3 regions of the Paenibacillus sp. UMB4589-SE434 genome follow, and region 3 is predicted to be linked to each of the others. Evidence: a T-box and tRNA genes for the amino acid it is inferred to sense, from the RefSeq annotation. Region 3 holds a T-box; the other regions hold tRNA genes.
The links. The T-box of region 3 lies ahead of leuS (leucine--tRNA ligase). A T-box ahead of a tRNA ligase gene usually reads a tRNA of that ligase, here a tRNA-Leu.
Positions count from the first base shown of each region.

Region 1: it encodes a tRNA-Leu, which carries the amino acid that the T-box ahead of leuS (leucine--tRNA ligase) is inferred to sense. The anticodon was not compared.
Region 2: it encodes a tRNA-Leu, which carries the amino acid that the T-box ahead of leuS (leucine--tRNA ligase) is inferred to sense. The anticodon was not compared.

Region 1 covers NZ_JASOYK010000006.1:1,256-7,315, forward strand. The annotation lists gene map (type I methionyl aminopeptidase) at 1-290, shown strand, start outside; gene map (type I methionyl aminopeptidase) at 489-1,232, opposite strand; gene QP775_RS18750 (ornithine--oxo-acid transaminase) at 1,396-2,592, opposite strand; gene rocF (arginase) at 2,625-3,530, opposite strand; tRNA gene QP775_RS18760 (tRNA-Leu) at 4,041-4,126, shown strand; gene QP775_RS18765 (methyl-accepting chemotaxis protein) at 4,519-6,060, shown strand, end outside.
Region 2 covers NZ_JASOYK010000004.1:365,050-371,109, reverse strand. The annotation lists gene QP775_RS16945 (hypothetical protein) at 1-442, opposite strand, end outside; gene QP775_RS16940 (hypothetical protein) at 510-1,058, opposite strand; gene QP775_RS16935 (RNA polymerase sigma factor) at 1,125-1,694, opposite strand; tRNA gene QP775_RS16930 (tRNA-Leu) at 2,254-2,340, opposite strand; tRNA gene QP775_RS16925 (tRNA-Leu) at 2,699-2,785, opposite strand; gene QP775_RS16920 (hypothetical protein) at 2,923-3,147, opposite strand; gene QP775_RS16915 (hypothetical protein) at 3,268-3,594, opposite strand; gene QP775_RS16910 (DNA uptake lipoprotein) at 3,864-4,511, shown strand; gene QP775_RS16905 (DedA family protein) at 4,686-5,324, opposite strand; gene QP775_RS16900 (YkvI family membrane protein) at 5,521-6,060, shown strand, end outside.
Region 3 covers NZ_JASOYK010000001.1:2,216,396-2,222,455, forward strand. The annotation lists gene comER (late competence protein ComER) at 29-880, shown strand; gene leuS (leucine--tRNA ligase) at 861-3,302, opposite strand; T-box leader at 3,434-3,663, opposite strand; gene QP775_RS09285 (class I SAM-dependent DNA methyltransferase) at 3,791-4,549, opposite strand; partial or broken gene QP775_RS09290 (CvfB family protein) at 5,067-5,939, opposite strand; gene rsfS (ribosome silencing factor) at 5,936-6,060, opposite strand, start outside.

The DNA.
Region 1 (6,060 bases), on a different contig from region 3:
CAGAGTCAGAGGGTTTCTCTGTTGTGCGTGAATTTATTGGGCATGGTATCGGGCAAGAAATGCATGAAGATCCGCAAGTGCTGCATTATGGTCCTGCGGGCAAGGGTACACGCTTGAAGGAGGGCATGGTTCTTACGATCGAGCCGATGCTTAACACAGGCGTATGGCAGAGCAAACGGGATCCTGACGGCTGGACGGCTAGAACGCGCGATGGTGGCTTATCTGCTCAGTACGAGCACACGCTGGCGATAACGGCGGATGGTCCGCTTATTTTAACCAAGCAGGATTAATTATTCGCTAAGCGTATAAGCAAGGTGTAATCTAACAAGGCAAGGGCACCGATCTATGATCGGTGCCCTTGCCTTGTTAGCGATTCTAGTGAATCTAAGCTTTAGGAACGAACATGCTGGCGTAAATCGTGACCATATGCAGTGTCTTTGCTTGCAGGCTAAATGGTCCGGTTTAATTTTAATGGATCATATGACTCCTTATGCAACTGTAACGATAATCGGCTTATCTTTTGTAATAATAATGGTATGCTCGTGTTGAGCAGCTAGACTGTCATCAGGAAGCCGCAGCGTCCATCCATCCGATTGTTCCACTACATAGTCTGCACCTGTAGACAGGAAGGGTTCAATTGTAATGACCATTCCTTCCTTCAGCATACGTTTATCGTGTTTGTTATATACGGGAAGGATTTCTGGTGATTCGTGAATGGCTCTTCCTACTCCGTGACTGCACAGATTTTGAATAACCTTATAACCGCCCCTTGCAGCTTCAGCTTGCATGATGCGTCCAATCTCATTTATCCGTACACCGTGCTTTAAAGCAGAAATGACATTCATCATCGTGTTATGCGTATGTTGGCAAAGTTGGGTAATGGCATGAGTATAGGGAGGTATTTGGAAGGAGTGTCCCGCATCTGCAATATATCCATCCTTCTCCGCACATACATCAACATTAATTAGATCACCGGCTTGTATCACGGTGCTGCCCGGAATGCCATGTGCAATATTACGGTTAAGGCTAATACATGTATGCCCTGGGAAGTTAAATACCTTCTTCGGGGCTGACACGGCGCCGTTGCTGCGTAGAACTTGCTCACCGATCTCGTCCAGTTCTTTGGTCGTCATCCCGGCTTGCACACAGCGTTTCATTTCCGCGATCGTCAAAGCAACAATTCTGCCAATTTCTTGGAGACCATCGATATCCTGTTCTGAACTAATGGTCATTCGTACTCCTCCAAACCAAAGGTAAGTAGTAACCAGAAAGAGGAACCGTCTAAGGCTCCTCTTTCTGGTTACTATTAATTATAGCGTAACTCCGTTACTTAAATACAGACCATAAATGAATGGATGAATGAATTCCCATACCGAGTAAAGGGATGTCTAGATGCTAAGCTCTTGTCAGCACTTGATCGATTCGCTCTAGTGCCCAGTCCAACTCTTCCGTCGTAATGATAAGTGGAGGCGCAAAGCGGATGGTATTGTCGTGTGTTTCCTTGGCGAGCAAGCCTAAGCGCTGCAATTGCTCGCAGTATGGTCGAGCTTGCTCGTTCAGTTCCAGCCCGATTAAGAGGCCACGGCCGCGCAGTTCCTTAATAAGCGGCGATTGCAGCTTGCGAAGTCCGGCCATAAAGTAATCGCCAAGCGTTAACGCACGATCGGCAAGCTTCTCGCTCGTTAGAACATCCAACGCGGCAACGGCGACCGCGCTGCCGAGTGGATTGCCGCCGAAGGTTGAGCCGTGCGAGCCAGGCGTATACGTACCGAGTACCTCGGCATCGGCTGCAACGGCGGACACTGGGATGACTCCACCGCCTAGCGCCTTGCCGAGAATGTACATGTCAGGCACGATGTTTTCCCAGTCGCAGGCGAACATCTTGCCAGTACGGCCTAGACCGGTCTGAATCTCATCAGCAATCAGCAGAACGTTGTGCTGTTTGCACAGGTCCTGTGCTGCTTGAAGGAAGCCTGGTTCAGGCAGAATTATGCCAGCTTCTCCCTGTATCGGTTCAACCAAAAACGCGGCTGTATGAGGTGTTATGGCTTGTTCAAGTGCAGCTATATCGCCATAAGGAATCAGCTTGAAGCCTGGTGTGAACGGGCCGAAGCCGCGTTTGTAAGCCTCCTCAGACGAGAAGGAGGTGATCGTCACGGTACGGCCATGAAAATTGCCGTCACATACGATAATTTCTGCTTGATTTTCAGGGATTCCTTTATGTTCATAACCCCAGCGTCTTGCAGCTTTAATAGCTGTTTCAACAGCTTCGGCACCTGTATTCATCGGGAGAATCATAGCTTTGCCTGTAAGCTTGGAGAGCCGTTCGTACAAATGTCCAAGCTGATCATTATGAAAAGCACGCGAGGTTAACGTCACCTTATCTGCCTGATCCTTTAAGGCTTGAATGATAGCCGGATGGCGATGTCCATGATTAAGTGCCGAGTATGCGCTTAACATATCCAAGTAACGATTGCCTTCCGGGTCTGAGACCCAGACACCTTCCGCTTGCGAGATGACGATTGGCAGTGGGGTATAGTTCCGCGCTCCGTATTTCTCGGTCTGATCGATGATTCTAATTGTATGATTCAAGAGTGGTGCCTCCTTTTATTCATGTTGTAAGGTCACAAAATTTGTTCGCCCAGTAAGGAGCCAATAAGACCAATTGCCAATTGGACGGTGCGCTTATTCGAATCAAGCAGTGGATTCACTTCTACAAATTCAGCCGATGTGATGAGGTTTGATTCATACATAAGTTCAAGTGCCAGATGCGCCTCGCGGAAACTTACGCCTCCGGGGACGGCAGTTCCGGTGCCTGGAGCTTCGTAAGGATCAAGACTATCAATGTCAAAGCTGAGATGGACCCCATCCGTTCCGTCGCCGACAATGCGTAATGTTTGCTCCATGACGTAAGGCATCCCTTTGCGATCGATGTCATGCATCGTAAAGCAGGTGATGCCTGCTTCGCGGATATAATCACGCTCTCCTTGATCGAGCGATCTAGCCCCAATAATGACTACTTTGGCAGGATTAATACGGGAGCTGTGTTGCCTAATTTGCTTAAGCAGCGGGTGACCTTGATCTAGATTTACAGCCAGAGACATGCCATGAATGTTGCCGGAAGGGCTTGTATCTTCTGTATTCAGGTCGCCGTGAGCATCAAACCAAATGACGCCTACATTGTTGTAATGGCGTGTAATGCCAGCCAGTGTACCGATGGCTATGCTATGATCTCCGCCGAGAATAAGCGGGAACTGATCGTGACTTGCGATAGCTGCTACGCGATCTGCCAATGCGCTGTTAAGGGCAACAATCTCGTGCAGATGCTTCAGCTTCTTGCTTGCGGGAGGTTGTTCTTCTATAACAGGCGGAGGGGTTACAGCGCCCTCATCCACCACTTGTAGGTTCAATTGATTTAAATAACGAACGAGTCCAGCTTCCAACAAAGCTGCCGGGCCGGCTTCAGCGCCAGCTCTGGCGGCGCCCTTACCATAAGGGACGCTTAACAACGAAATAGATTTACGGTTCATACGTGGTGCTCCTCTCGAGTGGCGATTATCGTTTTGTTGAGATGAAAGCGTTAACAAATACTTAGGGGTAGATAAGGATGTAGGGGAAGATTCGTGTATTCATGAATGCAGGTGAGATTCTAATTTTATGAAAAATAGATTACGACAATATAGTACGACAAGATGGAGGCGTAGTGCCAGAGCTAAATGCTTGCTTTTATGACGGATGGTGAAGATAAAAGCTTTAAATTTAAGCATTAATAAAGCAGCTGATGTATAACTAGTGTATATATTGGTTGCATAAATGTATAAAACAGGGGTGGATGCATTGTAACATCGTACCAGTATGTGGATATTTTATTTTAGTTCATGAATGGAGTTGAATGTAAATGCATCTATATTAATGGCAAACTGTTTTGAATATTGATAAAAAATATACAGGAAATGAAATTGAATTTTTGTAAATAAGGACTTTACATTCGTCACTGAACACGATACAATAGCAACTGTCCCTTCTAAAAGGTAAAACATGCGGTAGTGGTGGAATGGCAGACACGCTATCTTGAGGGGGTAGTGGGCGTATGCCCGTGGAGGTTCGAGTCCTCTCTACCGCACCATAATTTTCGACAAATGATGTATGTATTGTATATATTTCAACTTCAAACCAATGTTTACCAGGAATTTCTCCTGATAAGCATTGGTTTTTTTGTGCGCATATAGAAAGTGAAGGTAATAGCCTATTTATATTGCTAATATTGATCTAGGGTTCACCGGTCTGGAATAACAGGTCTTTATAACTATGTGTTATAGTAAAAAGTGATCATATGAAAAATATTTCACATTAAATTTGTCCTAACTATTAAGTTTGGTAGAAAAATGTCGAAATATATACTGAATATACTTTTTCATTTTTTCATTTTCATTTCATTACGGAAATATAGATTGGAGAGCGATGTGCCAAATCAACAAGGAGCTGTCATCAAGTCAAAACATTATAGGAGTGAACCAGGTGAATAGACTGAAAAGCATGTCATTTTTTGTGAAAAACTTATTATTAACCTCCGTAAACATCATTTTAATCGGTACGATCCTCATCACGGTCAACTATTTGAATACGGAGTACACATTAACGGATCAGTTGCACAAACAGATCGAAACGGTGACTGATAACTGGGTCAAAGGTCTTGATACGAAAGCGATAGCGGCTGCTATTCAAGAGAAGAATTACGATGGACCTATACAAACAAAGCTTCGCAAGTATTTAAGTGAAGTATCCAAGTATAACCCTAACATTGCACAGGCTTATGTGTTCGGCGTCGAACTTCAGGATGGTAACAAAACCTCTCTAGTGGCAATGCCTAACAATTTAATGGAAGATTTCAAGAAAAATAATGTGAATATCGGGGATCTGTACGAACAGCCAGGAGAAGTTGCCAAAGCACTGGGCAAGATGATGGAATCAGGAGAGCCTACATTTACTAGCTTCTACTCAGACATGTTTGGTACTTGGACTACGATCGCTTACCCACTCCAAGATTCAAGCGGTAAAATTTTCGCTTACTTTGCAGTTGATGCGGATGCAAGCATGGTGCCAGAAGGCCTTCAACGACTCCTTTGGAACGGATTGTTTATTTTGCTTGTTCTTCTGGTTGTGGTGTTAGTTATTCAGTATTACATTGTACGACTCACGTTGTCACCAATTAAAGATCTGATTAAAGGTATAGCAGAAGTCAGTAATGGTAATTTCGACGTTCAGATTAATACAGGCAAAGATGATCTTGGTGTCGTAAATGAGAGATTTAACGAAATGGTGCTTAAAATCCGCGATATGATCGTAAAAGTACAGCAGACGTCGGTCGAAGTGACGGAATCGGCGAGAGGGCTGCTGGCGATTACAGAAGAGAACACGCAGCGAGCTAACGTTATAACGAAAAATATGCAAGAAGTATCGCAAGGCATTCATATGCAGGAGCAAGCAACAACAGACAGTGCGCGTGCGATGGCTGAGATGGCCACTGTCATTCAAACGATCGCAAGCAGTTCTTCAACAGTGTCTGATGAAGCATATGCGATGGAGGAAAAGTCGCTCAAGGGGAACGAAATTGTACAACAAGTTGCGACACAGATGGGATTGATTACGAAATCTGTCGATCATACGTCCAAAGCCATTAAGACATTGGAAGGCCGCTCAAATGAAATTGGAGATATATTACATATCATTACCGGAATTTCAAGCCAGACCAATCTGCTGGCGCTAAACGCATCCATTGAGGCGGCACGTGTAGGTGAACATGGCAAAGGTTTTGCGGTCGTTGCAGGAGAAGTTCGCAAACTGGCCGAGCAATCGGAAAATTCCGCGAAGCAAATTGCGGAACTGATCAGCGAGATTCAGTTGGAAATCGTAAATGCAGTTAAGGCGATGGAGAAAGGCACACAAGATGTGCAAATGGGAATCGTGATTACAGAACAAACGGGACGTCTCTTTAATGATATTTTAAATGCGACCAAAGCGGTAACTGGGCAAATTCAAGATGTCTCCAGTGCTACGGAA
Region 2 (6,060 bases), on a different contig from region 3:
CCAAAGAAATTAAATAATCACAAAGCTCCGTCTGCATCCCCTGATCTCTCATGGCTGTAATTAATGATAGTGGAAGGTCATCATCCGTATTGAGCAAGATGGTCAAGATCGAGTTTTTTACGTCGTTGTAAGTGATCGTACTGTCTTCGTATAAGAAATCAGTCGAATAACTCTCAGAACTTTTAAACGAAACTGGAAGTGTATTTCCTGATCGTTTTTCAGATAACACCATAAATAGTCTCTTTATTTGAAATTGCTGTTCCGGAGTTATATGGTAAGACAAAAGAAAATCATAATAAGGATAATTTCCGTTTGATATTTTGCAGATCGCTAACCGAACTACTTTATCCTCTAATAATTCAATCTTATTTTGCAGCGTGAGAATGACTTTGTTTTGTTGAACGATCATTTCTTCCAATTGCTTTATTTTAGGATCCAACATGCTAACCACCTTCCTAAAAACATGCAGAGGGAGAAGCATTAGTTCCCCCTCCCTATGTTCACACCTTTTAGAGGAGCAATAAGTCAACCGTTGCAGCAATGGCTTCTGCAATCGCTACACCGTACTTATCTGGAACACCTGCCGCACGGAGACCGTCAAGCAGAATCGTTCTGATCGTCGCAGTTGCATAATCTCCCAATTCGCTAATTTTACCAATGGCTTTATCTATACCATCCGAGATTTTGTTCGTATTTTTAGATAAGTATTTTGCCGTGTCCGCATCAAGCCATTTTACAACATGGGATAATGCTTCCCCACCATATTTAACCGCATTTTTAATAACAACAAGGGCACCTCTTACTAGGAATCCTAGCTTACCTGCTGCCTCAACAGATCCTTGCACACTTACAGCCTTAACACTGGATACAACAGCTGTTTGAGGTGATGCTGCAAAAGCTTGTGAAGCAGGAAGCCCAATTGCACCAGCCAATAATAAGGAAGACATTGATGCTAGAAATAATTTACTCTTGAACATGACATAACCTCCAACTATATAAATTTTGACTTTATATTGAATGGCGGCCACCAATTCAAACGATCCATATGTTTGACTCATATGTTTCTATCCTAAAGACAACCAAAATCAAGAATATGCAACAGGTAATGTGACCATTTTTCAAAATTAGACCTGAGGTCGCACACTGGTGATGAAACTTTTATGTTTAAGCAGCATTTTTAAGGCTCTTTGCCTCGCTCTCGTCAAATAAGATCGAATATTAGCCTTTGGTATTTTCATCGAGCGAGAAATATCTTTATCGTCCAAATCTAAAATGTATTTGTTGTATAGCAGCATACGATCTCTTTTGGGCAGCGCTGAAATAATCATACTTACTGAACGAAGCCCTTCTTTTGTATTGTACATGTCCTCAATACTAGTCTGAGAGTCACTTACCCATTCCAAATCTTGATAACAATTCGTGGTATGTTTTTTATTTTTAGCGTGCTGTTTCAAATAATTAAGGGCTGTATTTCGAGTGGTTTGGAGTATATAGGAGACTCTTTTGCCGGGATCTAATGATTTTAGAAGTGTAATTTTTCTAATTAAGCGAATAAAGGCATCTTGGATGATATCCTCTACCACACTATGATCACGTGTAATCTCAAAAGCTTTTTTTCTCATCATGGGGTAGTATCGAATGTACAGTTCAGTAACAAACATACCTTCATCCTTTTTATCCCGTTGGGACAGCATGATAGGCAACGTTTATCCCCTCCTACTCCCTTACCTATAGTTTTAGACCATCCGTTCTTAACGAATCGGCTCTATCCTATAACCTCTTAATGCTTGTACTTATCGTCAGTACACAACAAGGATTTTACTAAAACCCTGCATATATCACCCCCTTTATAGTGGATAATTCTAGAATGATAAAAATGAAAAACTAAGAAAAGGACATATAGAGAATGAAATTCCGCCTGCTATGAGGCAATGAGGGAAATGTCGCATCGTTAAGAAATGAAAAAGTTATTATTAAACTGTGGTTAATTTTGAAAATAAGTGGAGTTCGTATTTGTGGGTACTAGAAAATGATTGAGGGAACTTACGATTAAAACGAGAAGATCAAACATCGGTGGTTAAATTAACATAAGAGTATTTCGAATGAGAGGAGAGTTCAGAAGATAATCGAAGTTTACTTAAAAGTGGATGGGTATCTGCTTAATGGTGAACGATCCAGTATACAAACTCTAAACATAAAAAAATCCACAAAATGCTATTCAGCATCCTATGAACATTCTCGTTCTTATAAAATTGGTGCAGTCAAGAGGACTCGAACCTCCACGCCCTTGCGGGCACTAGAACCTGAATCTAGCGCGTCTGCCAATTCCGCCATGACTGCATGTTGTATAATAGAACATTGTATGTAACTTCTGACTCATGAAGAGAATCTTCAACGCGTCTCTTAACTGTATGTCCAGTATGTTCTGCGTTATTGTTAATCAGTTCATCGCTCGGTCACAAGAAATAATATATCACGTAACGAGTTGAGTGTCAACATGTTAATTCCATTTTTTAATGAGCTGCTGTCTAACTATTCGTCTATGGAGCGAGTTCAATCCAATCCCTATTGTTCCATCGCTGAGCGTTTTCATGCGTCCCCAAAAGCAAACTATTCATAAAAAAGTATTGAAAATACCAAATAAAAAAAGCTCACAAACTGCATGCACAGCAGTTGTACGAACTTGTTGTTGATAAGATGGTGCAGTCAAGAGGACTCGAACCTCCACGCCCTTGCGGGCACTAGAACCTGAATCTAGCGCGTCTGCCAATTCCGCCATGACTGCATGTATGATATTCAATAACCCACCAATATTATGAACCAATATAATTGGGCTTAGGAAATATATATTATCATACTTACTCCATCCTTGCAATATATTTTTCTCACTATTGGCTAACATTAGGTCATACCAACAGCTGCTTACTCTTCCAATAACCCTGGGGGCAGCTTTCGAGGTTCCTCAATCGGCTGCACGAGGTAAGAACGCTTCAACTTAACAATACGACGATTCGGTTTTCTAATCATTATACTGTCGTCGTCCCAAGCAACCACAATCCCTTTTACATCATTAATTTCCAATAGATCACGTACTACACGCACAAGTATGCCCTGCTGCCGATATTGATCTAATAACTGCTCGTCCATTACGCTTATTCCTCCTTATGCCTATATGCAAGTACTCTTCTGTATATACGAAGGACCTGCGGCAAACTAACCCACAGGTCCATAACTATCGTGTCCCGCTAATCAATGAACATTCTTTAATTAATGTCCTACGTGTTCCCGCGAATCGTTCTTCTCAAACCAGTAATCCAGCACTTTGGCTGACATTACTCGCTTCTCGATATAATCTGCCTGCTGTACCGAAAATAATTGACGCCATGTTACATTAAGCTCGTTACATAGTTTGACCACCGTCAGCAATTCTGACCACGCCACATAGCGTTTGTACCAAAAAAATTGCGGGTGTTCAATCATATATGGGTACAGGTCATCGAACTCTGTATGCTTGCAATCAAGCGCGCGTTCAAAATGCACCTTCGCATCCGATACTTTACCTTGCAGAAACTCAGCCGTCGGCTCATGAACCATCCTCTTCGCCCCCCTCTCAACACTTACTCTTATTATATGCTATTTGCGCCAAAGGAGAAAAGCAGACTTTTTATTTAGTTTACTGCAACAAATGAGCTGGAATCACGTCTTACTAATGTAGAACACGAAAAATGGGTACTTCCTTTGAATAAAGACTCAATAACGTCGTTTTTGCACCAATTCAACCTCAGGTCGAAGTTGATTCAAATATTTGTAACAGGGTAATATGATGTATGTCCGTCGCGAGGCGGTAAAGGAGGAACCGAAAGATGCAGCGACCCATAACGAAGAGTGTTCAAGTGCTTGTAACGAGCGCATTGTTCATCTCCTTAACGCTTGGGTGTCAATCCGTTAACGACAGTGTGCCCCCGCATTCCACAGATGATGTCTTATCCGGTCAAAAGGAAGTGTCAAATTCCATTCAGGATTCGCCCCACTCGAAATCTGAGAAGACTGAAATTGCATCTAGTTCCAAGGATGCGCCATCAGATGCAGCGAACCAGAACCATCCTGAATTTGACTTTGATCGCAAAAACATGAAGCTGAAGGGCATTTCTTTATCGGATACGGAGCAGGATATTACCAAAGCGTGGGGAGCACCGGATACACGTTATACGATGGATGAGGCAGATCCAATTGAAGTCCTGGAGTATGAAGGATATTCTTTTGGCTGCAATTCCAAAGGACATGTCGCCTTTATCGAAGTTTCCGGGTCCGGAACTTCAACTGGCATTATCGGCCTTAAAGTTGGTGATCACGATTCCTCCGCTGTTACAGCCCTTGGCAAGCCTGATCAAGATACTGGCTATGTATGGAGTTATAAGTCTGGCAATGCATTGCTGCGACTTGACCTTGATCCGAAGACAAGCAAGATCCAATCCGTCAAGTTATTTCCACACCAAAGCAGTGCCGCGTAAATTACATTTCCCAGCTGATATATATACGTAACGCCTTGAGACACAACAAGTGTCATCAAGGCGTTTTTGGTTATACATCTGTAATACAAGCACACATATAAGATATACCATTCCTATTTCAAGTTAATCCAACGTATTTATGAAATCTCCCATTCAAGAACGGGCAATATATAATTACTGCGGCTCATTAACTGCCTGTTTGGGCTGTGACGCACGCTGCCGCTTCTTCTTATGCACAAGGAAAAAGACCAGTATGATAAGTCCTGCAATCACAAGCGCAATCAGAAGTGTAGGTCCCAACTGTTGATGGAGCCATTTCACCGTTTCTTTCCAATGCATTCCAACAAAATGACCAAGCGTCAAGAACGTCGTTACCCATATGACAGCGCCCGCAAATGCAGATGCTAAATAAACAGGGAACTTTAAACGGGACATGCCCGCAAAATAACACGTCAAGTGTCTGAATCCCGGTACAAAATATCCAAATGCAATACTTATGGGGCCGTACTTTTTAAACCAAGCCTCTGATTTTGCCAAACGCTCCGGTGTAAGCTTCACCCATTTTCCATAACGATCTAATAGCGGCTTGCCGACTTTCCGCCCTACCGTATAACTAATCAGCATCCCTGTCATACTGCCCAGTAAACAGACAATAAACGCCTTGATATAATGAAACGGTCCACTTGCCGTTAAACTGCCCACAAAAACCATAATCGTTTCGTCTGGTACCGGCAGACCTACAATGCCTAAGGCCAACAGTACGAATAAAGCCATATATCCATAATGTGATATTATCCACATGATATCGGACATGATGTTGCCTCCCCTTTATGACCATCAAGCGCGCCATTTATTGATGAATTCCCATTATTTCAGAACAACAGGAATATTGTAACATATATAGTTAGGCATGTCCTTTCATGCTCCTGCATACAGTCTATTAGTGCCGTACAAGCCTGAGATTCGAGCTGTTCGTCACCTAGAAAGGCGTTGAAAGGAGCTTACAAGAATGAAGTTTATGCTGCGAGTACTCCAAATCTCGTTTACTTATATCGGAACAGTCGTGGGAGCTGGGTTCGCCACGGGTCAAGAGATTCTCCAATTCTTCACAAAATTCGGTAAAGTGGCCCCCTTCACCATTCTGATTGCAACAGTAATCTTTATTTGGCTGGGTACAAAATTGATGCTTATATCACACCGAATTAAAGCACGTTCATATGAGGATGTAAACATCACATTGTTTGGCCCCCATGCAGGTCGTCATATTAGTTTATTTACATTAATTGTTCTGATCCTTGTCAATAGCGTTATGCTTGCCGGTGCCGGCTCCGTGTTCCATGAACATCTCAATTTACACTATCAAACAGGACTGCTAATTACCATCGCAGCTTCCTACTGGGTGATTAATCGTGGCATGAACGCCATTTTGCATTTGAACTCCATCGTAGTGCCCACCATGCTGCTGTTTACGATATTTATTATGTGGCACACAATCGAACTGCCCAATACGATGCAGGCATTTACCTTAGTGACAGATAAGCCGCTGTAC
Region 3 (6,060 bases):
TCGTCATTCATAAAAGGAGGGAATAGCCGTGAAGGTCGGATTTATAGGTACGGGAAGCATGGGCACTATCCTCATTGAATCGCTAATCCAATCCGGGGCGCTGGAGCCTGATCAGGTAGTAGCTACCAACCGTACATTCAACAAAGCGCAACGGCTTGCCTCGCAATACCCCGGTCTTCATGCGGTTGCATCGATTGAAGAAACGGTTAAAGCGAGCAGCATCGTCTTTCTGTGCGTAAAACCTCTGGAGTACAAAACAGTTATCGAGGAAATATCGGCGTACGATCGCGCTGATCTTATTCTCGTATCGATAACAAGTCCCGTCCTCATCAATCACTTGGAACGCCAATTAACGTGCAAAATAGCTAAAATCATCCCTAGTATTACTAATTATGTATGGAGCGGTGCATCTATATGTATTTATGGAAGCCGGATTCAGACAGAGGATCGACTGCTGCTCGAGCAGCTTATGATGTCGATAAGCAGGCCTATTCAGATAGAGGAGCAATATACACGGATCACCAGTGACATATCAAGCTGTGGTCCAGCATTTATTGCTTTCTTCATGCAAAAATGGATAGATGAAGCGGTGCTAGAAACAGGTATAAACCGCGATGAAGCTGCGAGGCTAGCCTCCGAGATGTTAATCGGCACAGGGAAACTGTTAACGGAAGGCGGACTATCGCTTGAACAACTTCAGCAGCGCGTAGCCGTCCCCGGCGGGATTACCGCCGAGGCGCTGCGCTTGCTTAATGAGAAGCTGGATGGTGTATTCCAGCAATTAATTCATGTTACCCACGCCAAATATGAAGAAGATCTGGATAAAGTATCCACCCTATTCGGTAGCATTGAGGTTAATCTTAACCGACCACAATATTAACGAGTCGTCCTTTAACAGCGATGACTTTGCGAACCGTCTTGCCTGCCATCGCAGCTTGAACGTTAGCTGAGTTCATCGCTGTATCTTGCATCGCAGCTTCGTCCGCGTCAGCAGCCATGTTCATTCGCTCTACGATCTTGCCGTTGACTTGCACGACAATCTGAACCTCGGCGTCAACGGTCAGACTCTCATCGTATGTCGGCCAAGCAGCGTATGTGATGGAGCCTGTGAAGCCAAGACGCTCCCACAGCTCTTCGGCAATATGCGGAGCAAGTGGTGACAGCAATTGTACAAAGCTCTCCATCGCCTTACGCGGCAGCTTATCTTGCTTGTATGCGTCGTTGATAAAGATCATCATCTGGCTGATCGCTGTATTAAAACGAAGTGCCTCATAGTCCTCAGTCACTTTTTTCACGGTCTTGTGCCATGTACGCACAAAAGCATTGTCCTCCACATCGTCTGTCATCTTCGGATTTAATTGATCTTCATCGGTGACAAACAATCGCCATACACGGCCAAGGAAACGATTCATTCCTTCAACGCCATTCGTATTCCACGGTTTCGTTGCTTCAAGAGGGCCCATAAACATCTCGTACATACGGAGTGTATCTGCCCCATACTCATAAACGATCTCGTCCGGATTAATAACATTTCCTCTTGACTTCGACATTTTCTCATTGTTGGTACCTAGAATCATCCCTTGGTTCACTAACTTATGGAATGGCTCCTTCGTTTGGACAACACCCAGATCATACAGCACTTTATGCCAGAAACGAGCATACAACAAGTGAAGTACAGCATGCTCCACACCGCCAATATAAAGATCGACAGGAAGCCATTTCTCTTGCAATTCTTTGGAGCAGATCTCATCATTGTTCTTCGGATCTATATAACGCAAGTAATACCAGCTGCTGCCTGCCCACTGTGGCATTGTGTTCGTCTCACGGCGCGCCTTCATACCTGTCTCCGGATCAACTGTGTTTACCCACTCTGTCACATTGGCAAGCGGTGATTCACCTGTACCGGAAGGTCGAATCTGATCTACTTCTGGCAGTACGAGCGGAAGCTCAGCCTCAGGAATCGTCTTCATTGTGCCATCTTCGAGATGAATAATTGGGATGGGCTCACCCCAGTAGCGCTGGCGGCTGAACAACCAATCGCGTAGACGATAAGTCACCTTGCCGCTGCCGATACCTTTTCCTTCCATCCACTCGATCATAGCTGCGATAGCTGGCGCATTATCTAAGCCATTCAGGAAGTCTGAATTAACGTGAGCTCCATCACCAGTGTATGCTGCTTCCTGCACATCGCCGCCTGACACAACTTCAACAATCGGCAGATCAAACTGCTTTGCAAACTCCCAGTCCCGTTCATCATGCGCAGGAACAGCCATAATTGCTCCCGTTCCATAACCCGCCAGTACATAATCAGCAATCCAGATCGGCATCTTGGCACCGCTCACCGGATTAATGGCATAAGCGCCAGTAAATACGCCGGTTTTCTCTTTTGCTAGGTCTGTTCGCTCCAGATCACTCTTACGAGCAGCTTGCTCACGGTAAGCCTCGATTGCGGCCTGCTGTGCAGCAGTTGTGATCTGGCTAACCAACTCATGCTCTGGTGCCAGCACACAATATGTAGCACCGAACAATGTATCGGGACGAGTCGTAAATACGTCAAGATTAGCATTATGCCCCTCTATCGTGAAGCGTACCTCTGCCCCTTTGGATTTGCCTACCCAGTGACGCTGCATATCCTTGATGCTCTCCGGCCAATCCAGCTCATCCAGATCCTCGAGCAAGCGTTCAGCATATGCGGTAATCTTTAATACCCACTGGCGCATTGGCTTGCGAATGACCGGATGGTTACCACGCTCGGACTTGCCATCAATCACTTCTTCGTTCGCAAGTACAGTTCCTAATGCTGGGCACCAGTTAACCGGTACTTCATCGACGTATGCGAGGCCTTTCTTGTATAACTGTATGAAAATCCACTGTGTCCATTTGTAGTACTCAGGATCAGTCGTACTAATCTCGCGATCCCAATCGTAGGAAAATCCAAGAGACTTGATCTGACGGCGGAAGTTGTCTATGTTCTTTACTGTAAATTCACGCGGATGCGCTCCTGTATCAATAGCATATTGCTCAGCAGGAAGACCAAATGCGTCCCAACCCATCGGGTGAAGAACATTATATCCTCGCATCCGCTTAAAACGGGATACGATATCTGTTGCTGTGTAGCCTTCCGGGTGACCGACATGCAAGCCTGCTCCAGACGGATATGGGAACATGTCCAATGCGTAGAACTTCGGCTTGCTGTCATCTTCCAATGTCGCAAATGTCTTGTGTTCATCCCAATACTTCTGCCATTTCGGCTCAATGGCAAGCGGCTGATAGCCTGCTGGTTGTTTCATTTCTGTGCTCATTATTGAAGCCCCCTCTATTCAGGTTAAAACCTGCTTTTCTTTGTTCATCATTATTTCTTGCTGCACGTACTTGGTACAGCGCAATGTATCACATATAACCACAAAAAAAGCCTCTCGTCCCTAGCGAATTCGCTAGGGACGAGAGACTTGGATTCCCGCGGTACCACCCTAGTTAGCGCACGGCATGCTCTGCCTGGCGCTCACTTGAAGCTCTTAACGCGAGCTTATACGTCACAACCTTACCTTAACGTACAGTTGTGCGACTCCTAGGTGAGTTCGCTTCCTCTATCCATCGGCTCGCACCAACCGCCGACTCTCTGAATGACTTCGGAGAACTACTATTCCTAATCCACGTCTTCCTATGGTTACAGTTCCACTGTTTTTACACAATAATTACATACATCATATGCAAAAAAACAAATCTTGTCAACGGGCGCCTACCGTGTCTCCCCAACGGTACAACACGGTGCATCACAGTGAAGGTAAGGCTACTTTTTTAAAGCAATTAAGAACAATCTGGATGTATCAGGACCTGGTTCTTCCCATTCAAAGTCACCATACACGTCGATATGCGCAAAGCCCGCTGCAAGCAATTCACCTATAATCCAATCCGTCTCATAGGCGCGCTGAATGTGTGTCTCATCGATTCGATTATACTTTCCACTCAACGGATCCTCAGCAAATATAGCCAACTGGTGTTCAATTTCATGCCGTGACTCATCATATTCACTATGCCAAATATAAGCTACATCCCCTTCATCCAATGCGAAAGGCTGTTCTTGCGCATAATATTCAAATTGGCGAACATGATGCATATCAAGCATAAACAGGCCACCTGACCGAAGCTGTTTAGCCGTCTGTTGAAATACCAATCGAACATCTTCTGGTTCCGTTACATAATTGATACAATCACAAAAAGAAATAACAGTATCAACCTGCTCAGGTACTTCCCATTGTCTCATATCCTGACACACCCACTGCACAGAGCCAGCCAGCCGACCTGCATCCTGCTCCTTTTCACGAGCAATCGTGAGCATAGCATCCGCCAAGTCAATACCAGTGACCTGCATGCCTTGCTTCGCTAATGGGATCGCAATCGTACCGGTGCCACAGCCCAAATCAACAACAGACCGAGGAGCAACATCATACCGTTCCCATGCTGCATTTGCAAAATCAAGCCACTTCTCATACGGCATATCCGCCATAAGCCGATCATACACCAGCGCAAATTGGCCGTACGAATCCATACTAGCGATCATCCTTTCGGAAGTTAGACCGGCCATTCCCTTGTCCAGAAGAGAACGGCTTGCGTCCTGCAGATGGGCGACTATGATCGCCGCGTGCTTGTCCCGTTCCGGAAGAGTCATATGCTCTCCCACTGCCAGTGGATCTGCGATCATCAGTTGATTTCCGTTCGTTCATGGTGTTGCGTTCATTGGATCCGAATCGTCCATCCGTTTGCTTGCGATCACCTATTGGTTTATAGCTGCCCGTCTGTCTACGATCATCACTCTGCTTGCGCTCTGCAGAAGTTGTGCCGGGTTGATCAGCACTCCGACGAGCCGATTGTGAACGCTGGGCCGCAGCATCGCTTGGACGCGAAGGCTTGCGACGTGCATCCGGGCCAGTGCGATCCCCTGCCCACTTATAATCGCTTGAGGAGCCGTCAGCAAGGGTAGAACGCTTCGTATCCGGGCGACGCTGTTCCGCCTGGATCTGGGCGAGCTTTTGCTCCGCTTCAGCTGTCTCTGTCGCAGAGCCAAGCTCCGTCAGTTTGGACCAGCTGCCTTCTTGCGTGACAAAGCCCGCTTTCATCAGACGGCCCATCGCTCGTTTGAAGGCGGACTTGCTTATCTGGAACCGCTGCGTAATCAGATCAGAAGGTGTCTCATCCGAATAAGGCATAGCACCGTTAGGACGCTCCTTTAAGAATTGAAGCAGTCGGTTTGCATCCAGATCCATACCAACTTCTTTGCGCTCAGCCAGTGTTACGTTGACTCGTCCGTCCTCCCGCACATGAGCAATACGTACACGTACACGATCGCCAACACGAAGCGGCTGTGGACGTTGTGATTCATGCAGCAGTCCGAGCGCACCAAAGCCGAGAGGGCCACCTTCGACGACAAAAAACGTTCCCATACGAAGCGCACGATATACTACTGCCTCATGCCAAGTATTCAGCCAACTGCTTGGGGCGTGAAACACTAGTGGTGCCAATTCCTCTTCGCCCGCCAATTCAGCAACCAATCGACCTACCCGATCATGAGCCAGCTTCACATATACTTTATCTCCGATAATTGGGCGCAGCGTCTTCAACTCTGGAAGCTCACTGGCTGGCAGCATCAACTGCCGGCCAATTCCCATCTCAAGAAAATACCCAAACCGTGAATGAATATCAGCCACTTCCAACGCCGCAACTTCACCCAGCGTTAAATAAGGCTTTTTCATCGTGGAAGCAAGACGGTCTTCTGTATCATAGAACAAAAACACGTCAAGCTCCTCATCAATTATGATATCGCGTGTCAGCTCCGTATAGTGGAGGATAACGTCATGTTCCTCATCAGTCAAAAAGTAGCCGTACGGAGATACTTCGCGATCTACACGCAAACGTTGTATCGTACCTGCCGTAAGGGTCATGCCATCTCCACTACTTTCGCGTCAGACCACAGCTTCTCAATGTTATAATACTCACGTTCTTCACGATGGAACACATGAACAACAACGTCTCCGAGATCAATCAGAACCCAACGGCCTGAAT